3 regions of the Burkholderia sp. FERM BP-3421 genome follow, and region 2 is predicted to be linked to each of the others. Evidence: riboswitches for the same ligand, from Rfam matches in the RefSeq annotation. Region 2 holds a riboswitch; each other region holds the start of a gene.
The links. Region 2 has a riboswitch for thiamine pyrophosphate ahead of Bsp3421_RS31550 (FAD-dependent oxidoreductase). Riboswitches for the same ligand answer to the same signal wherever they lie in the genome.

Region 1 (2,254 bases), 960 kb from region 2:
CGCCCAGAAATGCACGACGCGCGCGCGGTCATAACCGCCGAATGCCTCGCGCAGCAGCGGAAACTGCACCGACTTCCAGATCACGAGCCCGGACAACACGAGCAGCGTGAGATCCGCGAGCGCCGCGACATAGGCGGCGCGCTGCACCGCGTTGTAAACCGACAGATCGTCGTGCGACAGCCGTCCGCGCAGCGCGGCCCACGCGTCGCGCAGCACGGCGCGCGGCGACAGCGGCCAGAACTTGCGGCGCAGGCGTCCCGTCGCGACGCCCAGCGCGAGATAGCCGAGCCCGTTGAGGAACAGCAGCCACATCGCGGCGAAATGCCATTGCAGCGCGCCGCCGAGCCAGCCGCCGAGCGTGAGCCCGTGCGGAAACGTGAAGCCGGCGTAGATCGGCGAGGCGTCGTAGATGCGCCAGCCGGACAGCACCATCGTGACGGCCGCCAGCGCGTTCAGCCAGTGGCAGACCCGCACCCAGACCGGGTGGACGACGCGTTCGCGGCGCGCCGCGGGCGGCCGCATGGGGGAATGGGAAACATGCATCGCGTGACCTCCTGGCTGTCACGGCGGCCCCGCGCGCCCCGGCCCGAAAAAGCGCCGCCCGCGCGGGGGCGCGGACGGCCAAGGCCAAGCGGGGAGCGCGCGGGCGCTCAGTTCGACATCGGGCTCATCTTGTCGTCCTTCATCGGCTTCTTCATGCCGTCCTTCGACATCGCATCCTTCTTCATACCGTCCTTGGACATCGCATCCTTCTTCATACCGTCCTTGGACATCGCGTCCTTCTTCATGCCGTCCTTGGACATCGCGTCTTTCGCCATGGCGTCCTTCGCCATCGCGCCGTTCGACATCGCATCGTTCTGCGCATAGGCGACGCCTGCGGCAGAGAACGCGAACACGGCGAGGCAGGCGGCCAACAGGGAATGTTTCATGGGATGACTCCGTCATCTTGTTAGAGGAGTCGATTGGTCGGCGCACACCGCGCGATCTGACAGCCGCCCATGAAATTATTTTCGCGGCCGCACCCCGCCGCCGCACTTAAGATCTGTCCCCGGTTGAAACCGCCGCCGACCCGGTGTATCTTGTGCGCTTGCTAACGCGGGGGTCCTGCCTTGCGCCAGATCAGACATTTGGTGCGCGGCGGGTGAGAAATACCCTTTGAACCTGATCTGGATAATGCCAGCGCAGGGAAGCGTCCGGGTTTCACCGTCGTTCTTCAGATGAATCCCGTCGCGTCGCGAGTCTCGTCTCCTGCTTAGCGCCCCACATTCGCTTTGCATGGGATCCGGGCAAGTACTGAAGCGCCGGCCCGGGTCCTGCACCCGAGCCAGCGCCCAGCGCTCGATCGGATCGACACAGGAGATCGCATGAACGCCAACCCCAAGTTCCTTTCCGCCGATGCGCGCGTCGACGCCGCCGCCATTGCCCCGCTGCCGAACTCGCGCAAGATCTACGTGGCGGGCTCGCAGCCGGACATCCGCGTGCCGATGCGCGAGATCACCCAGGCCGACACCCCGACCGGCTTCGGCGGCGAGAAGAACCCGCCGATCTATGTGTACGACACCTCCGGCCCCTACACCGATCCGGACGCCAAGATCGACATCCGCTCGGGCCTGCCCGCGCTGCGCCAGGGCTGGATCGAGTCGCGCGGCGACACCGAGGCGCTCGACGGCCTCACGAGCGAATACGGCCTCGAACGCGCGCAGGACCCGAAGACGGCCGAGCTGCGCTTCCCGGGCCTGCACCGCAACCCGCGCCGCGCCAAGGCGGGCAAGAACGTCACCCAGATGCACTACGCGCGCCAGGGCATCATCACGCCGGAAATGGAATACATCGCGATCCGCGAGAACCAGCGCCGCGCCGAGTACCTGGAAAACCTGAAGACAAGCGGCCCGAACGGCGCGAAGCTCGCCGCGATGATGGGCCGCCAGCATCCGGGCCAGGCGTTCGGCGCCGCCGCCTACGGCACGGGCGCGCCCGCCGAGATCACGCCGGAGTTCGTGCGCGACGAAATCGCGCGCGGCCGCGCGATCATCCCGGCGAACATCAACCACCCGGAATCGGAGCCGATGATCATCGGCCGCAACTTCCTCGTGAAGATCAACGCGAACATCGGCAACTCGGCCGTGACGTCGTCGATCGGCGAGGAAGTCGACAAGATGACCTGGGCGATCCGCTGGGGCGGCGACACGGTGATGGACCTGTCGACCGGCAAGCATATCCACGAAACCCGTGAATGGATCATCCGCAACAGCCC
Region 2 (2,254 bases):
CCTCCGGCGCGATCATGAAGCCGTGGCGGTACAGGCCGTTGACGGCCAGCCGCGCGCCGCCGTCCCAGACCAGCGCCGGTCGGTGGTCGGGCAGCGTCGGCCGGCATTGCGCGTTGAGTTCGAGTATGCGCGCCTCGCCGAAGGCCGGATGCACGGAAAACGCGGCGCTCAGCAGTTCGAGCGCCGAGCGCACGCTGACGGGCGACATGTCCTCGCCCTCCACCTCGGTCGCGCCGATCACGTACAGGTCATGCTCCTTCGGCGCGATGTAGAGCGGGTAGCGCGGATGCAGCAGCCGCACCGGACGGCTCAGGCCGATACCCGGCGCGTGCACGCGCGCCACCTCGCCGCGGATCCCGCGCAGCGTCGGGAACACCTGCTTCGCGCCCAGCCCGCGGCAATCGATCGTGACGCGCGCCGCCGGCGCGGTCGCGAGATCGACCACGGTATTCCAGTGCGTCTCGACGCCGCGCTCGGCCAGGCCGGCCGCGAATGCATGCAAGGTCTGGCGGTTGTCGAGCTGGCCCTCGCGCGGCAGCAGCAGGCCGCGCGCGAAGCGACCGCCGAGCGCGGGCTCGGCCGCGTCGACCTGCGCGCCGGCAAGCGGCACGAAGCCGCCGTCGACCAGCGCCGCCGGTGCGTTCGCGCGCACCCGGCGCTCGAACAGCGGCGCCTCGGCGCGATCCGCGTGATGCCAGACCACGAGCGTGCCGTTGCGCTGGAAGAACACCGGCTCCGGCAGTTCGGCGAGCCACGCGGGCCAGCGCTCGAGCGACGCGGCGCCCAGTTCGGTGATCAGCAGTTCCGCGCTCGCCGCCTCGGCGAGCGGCGCGAGCATCGCGGCGGCCACCCAGGCGGCCGCGCCCGACCCGGCCGCGTCGCCGCGCTCGACGAGCACGACGCGATGGCCCTCGCCCGCCAGCCGCCATGCGACCAGCCGACCGACCAGGCCGCCGCCCAGCACCGCGAAATCGGCTTGCGATCCGGGCGTCATGAGCGCCCCCCCGCCCGCGCAGCAGCGCGACAGCAGGACCACGGGAAACATACAAATGAAGAATGAACGGTCATCGAATCCTTCCGCAACACGCGGCGCGCGCACCCAAAAGGACGAAACCGGCAGCCAGGGCCGGCCGGGCGTGCGAGGCGCTGGCGAAACGGGAATGACGGCCAGCGCGGCCCGGCGGGATCGGAAACTTCCCGCGCCGGTATTACCCGGATCGGGTGCGAAGGGTCTCTCTCAGCCTCGTCGCGCCACGCCCGTCGCCGGGCGGCTGGCGTGCAAAGCACCCCTGTTTCGTCGGCGGTCATTAGACCATAAAAGCGGAAACGGCCGCAAACCGGCGCCTGCGGCAAAATCGCCCGACGCCCCGCCGCGCTGGCACAATGCCCGATGATCGGGCCGGGTCCGGTCGCGCCCGGCCCGCGCGTTAAGGGCCGTTTAAGCCGCGCCCCACACAATCGGCGCACGCCCGCCGCCATGCGGCACTGTTTTCAGGCGCGCCGCGCGCGGCGCGGTATCCGGTCCACTCATCAGGACGCCCATGAGCCAATCGCCCCCCTCCGCCCGCCCCGATCCGCACGATCCCGCCGCGTCCGCGCGCGACGTGTCGGCGTGGCGGCTCATCAAGCCCTACTGGGTCTCGTCCGAATGGAAGATCGCCTGGACGCTGTTCATCACGATCATCGCGATCAACCTGCTGATGGTCGCGATCAACGTCAAGCTCAACAAGTGGAACGCGCAGTTCTACAACGCGTTGGAATCGAAGGACGTCCACGACTTCCCGCACCTGCTGCTCGTGTTCAGCGGGCTCGCATTCGCGTACATCATCCTGTTCGTCTACGGCCGCTACCTGCGGCAGATGCTCGGCTTCCGCTGGCGGCAGTGGCTCACCGAGCGCTTCCTGGAGGAATGGCTCGGCGCGCGCGCGTTCTACCGGATCGAACGCGACCGCCTCGCCGACAACCCCGACCAGCGGATCAGCGACGATCTCGCGTCGTTCGCCACCACCACGCTCGCGCTGACCCTCGACCTGCTGTCGACGGTCGTCACGCTCGTGTCGTTCGTGACGATCCTCTGGTCGCTCGCGGGCGCGCTCACCATCACGCTCGGCGGCTCGCCGGTCATGATCCCCGGCTACATGGTGTGGGCCGCCGCGCTGTACGCCATATTCGGCTCGCTGATGACGCACTGGTTCGGCCACCAGCTCGTGCCGCTCAACTACCAGCAGCAGCGGGTCGAGGCCGACTTCCGCTT
Region 3 (2,254 bases), on a different replicon from region 2:
CGATTTCGGGGCGAGCGGCTTCAAGCGCACGTTGCGCGGCGGCTATTTCCGGGAAGGCGAACTGCGGGCGCGGTCGAGGTTCCTGGCCGCCGAGGCGGCGCGGCGGCCGGTGTATTCGTAACGCACGGGGCGCATGGGCGCGCGCGGCCGCGGATGCGCCGCGCGCGTGCCCGGCTCGGGCCTCAGGCGCGATAGGTCAGGCAGACCGCGCCGATCACCACCGCCATGCTGGCCGCGACGCGATGCCGGGTCGGACGTTCGCCGAGGCACAGCCAGCCGATGATCACCGAGAACACGATGCTGGTCTCCCGGATCGCCGACACCGGCCCGAGCGGCCCGAGCGACAGCGCGGCGACGGTCGCCGCGTAGCTGATCATCGAGATGACGCCGCCCAGCATGGCCTTGACGGTCTCGTTGCGGGCATAGCCCTTGGCGAGCTTGCCGCCGTACAGCGCATACACGGCCGGCATCAGGATCCCGTAGAGGATGAAAATCCAGGCCGCGTAGGCGCGCGGATCGCCGGCGAGCCTGACGCCCACGCCGTCGGTCGTCACGTAGCTGCCGATGAACAGCCCCGTGACGAGCGCGGCGAGCAGCGGCCGCGCCTGGATCCGGCGGCGGCCGAGCGCGAGACTCGCGATGCCGCCCGAGATCAGCAGGACGCCGAGCAGCGAGCCGTCGTGGAGCGTCTGCCCGGCGAACAGGTAGCCGCCGATCGTCACGAGGAGCGGCACGGTGCCCCTGACGATCGGGTAGATCAGGCCCAGTTCGGCGCCCTTGTACGCATACGCGAGGAAGAGGCTGTAGCCCACCTGCAGCATGGCCGAGACGCCGAGATACGGCCAGCTCGCGCGCGCGGGCAGCGGCAGGAAGAGCGCGCACGCGGCCGCCGCCGCGGTCGTGGCGAAACTCATGACGGTGATGCTCCACAGCCGGTCGGCGCCGCTGCGCAGCACGGCGTTCCAGGTCGCGTGCAGGATCGCGGCAAACAGGACCAGCGCAATGACGGGCGGGGTCATCGGCGTGATCGGCCCGGGCGGTGGAGCGGAGGGGCGGCGGCGGTGGAGCCCGCGCCAGGGGAGGGTGTGCAGGACACGTCGATGACCTCATTCCTACGCCGGCATTATCCGGATCAGGTTTAGGGGTCGTTCCGCACCCGGAACCTCTCAGCCGGCAAACCGGCTCCCCCTGATGGCTCACGCATTATGGGTAAGAAGCCGGGGATCGGCAAGCATCGCGCCGCGCGGCGTCTGCCGCGCTCGCTCGTTCATGCGTTCATGCCGCCTGTCATGCCGCTGCGCGCCCGCCGCAGTCCGCGCGTCGCATCGGCTGCGGCGCGGCCGGCTTTCCGCTACAGTAGGGCCGCTGGCTTCGCAGCAGGTCACAGCCCTTTTTTCACGGTATCCGAGAGCGGCGATGCATACTCCAACGGCCTACACCCCTGACGCCCCCGCGCGCACCGAAGTTGACGCGCTCGCGGGCATGACGGTCCTCGAATTCGGCGCCAACTGGTGCGGTATCTGCGCGGGGGCGCAGCCGGCGATTCAAGCCGCGTTCGCGGCGCATCCCGCGGTCCGGCATCTGAAGATCGAGGACGGCCCCGGCCGGCCGCTGGGTCGTTCGTTCCGCATCAAGCTGTGGCCCACCCTCGTGTTCCTGCGCGAGGGCGTCGAAGTCGCCCGCGTCGTGCGTCCCGACAGCGCCGCGCAGATCGAGGCCGAGGGCTTCGCCGCGCTGGCTTGAGCCGCGCCCGCTGATCATGCGACAGGCGATCGGACACCTTCTCGTCGAGTCGCGCGGGGCGGGGCTCGTCGAATTCACGGGGCAGGCGCAGGCCTTCGTCGAGCGGCAAGCGATTCGCACCGGGCTGCTGACCGTGTTTTGCCGGCATACCTCGGCTTCGCTGTTGATCCAGGAGAACGCGGACCCGTCGGTGCGGCGCGACCTGGAGCGCTACTTCGCCGCCCTCGCGCCGGAGGATGCGTCACGCTACGAGCACGACGCGGAAGGCCCCGACGACATGCCCGCGCATCTGCGCGCGGCGCTGACCCAGGTGCAATTGTCGATCCCGGTCGAGCATGGGCGCATGGTGCTGGGCACCTGGCAAGGCCTCTACCTCTTCGAGCATCGCCGCGCGGGCCATCGGCGCGAGGTCGTGCTGCACCTGATCGGCGCGTGACGGCGCCTGCGCCCGATGAGGCCGGGCAGCCGACGGACGCTGTATGCGAGGTCGCCGCGACTTCGCCCGATCCTC

Region 1: linked by a shared signal. The riboswitch ahead of thiC (phosphomethylpyrimidine synthase ThiC) and the one ahead of Bsp3421_RS31550 (FAD-dependent oxidoreductase) in region 2 are both predicted to bind thiamine pyrophosphate.
Region 3: linked by a shared signal. The riboswitch ahead of Bsp3421_RS02540 (DMT family transporter) and the one ahead of Bsp3421_RS31550 (FAD-dependent oxidoreductase) in region 2 are both predicted to bind thiamine pyrophosphate.

What each region holds. Positions count from the first base shown of each region.
Region 1 covers NZ_CP117782.1:473,514-475,767, reverse strand. The annotation lists partial or broken gene Bsp3421_RS18350 (cytochrome b/b6 domain-containing protein) at 1-495, opposite strand, end outside; gene Bsp3421_RS18345 (pentapeptide MXKDX repeat protein) at 651-929, opposite strand; TPP riboswitch at 1,088-1,206, shown strand; gene thiC (phosphomethylpyrimidine synthase ThiC) at 1,365-2,254, shown strand, end outside.
Region 2 covers NZ_CP117782.1:3,408,614-3,410,867, reverse strand. The annotation lists gene Bsp3421_RS31550 (FAD-dependent oxidoreductase) at 1-994, opposite strand, end outside; TPP riboswitch at 1,178-1,301, opposite strand; gene Bsp3421_RS31545 (ABC transporter ATP-binding protein/permease) at 1,542-2,254, shown strand, end outside.
Region 3 covers NZ_CP117780.1:389,774-392,027, reverse strand. The annotation lists gene Bsp3421_RS02545 (TauD/TfdA family dioxygenase) at 1-121, shown strand, start outside; gene Bsp3421_RS02540 (DMT family transporter) at 183-1,019, opposite strand; TPP riboswitch at 1,093-1,199, opposite strand; gene Bsp3421_RS02535 (thioredoxin family protein) at 1,417-1,743, shown strand; gene Bsp3421_RS02530 (secondary thiamine-phosphate synthase enzyme YjbQ) at 1,760-2,179, shown strand.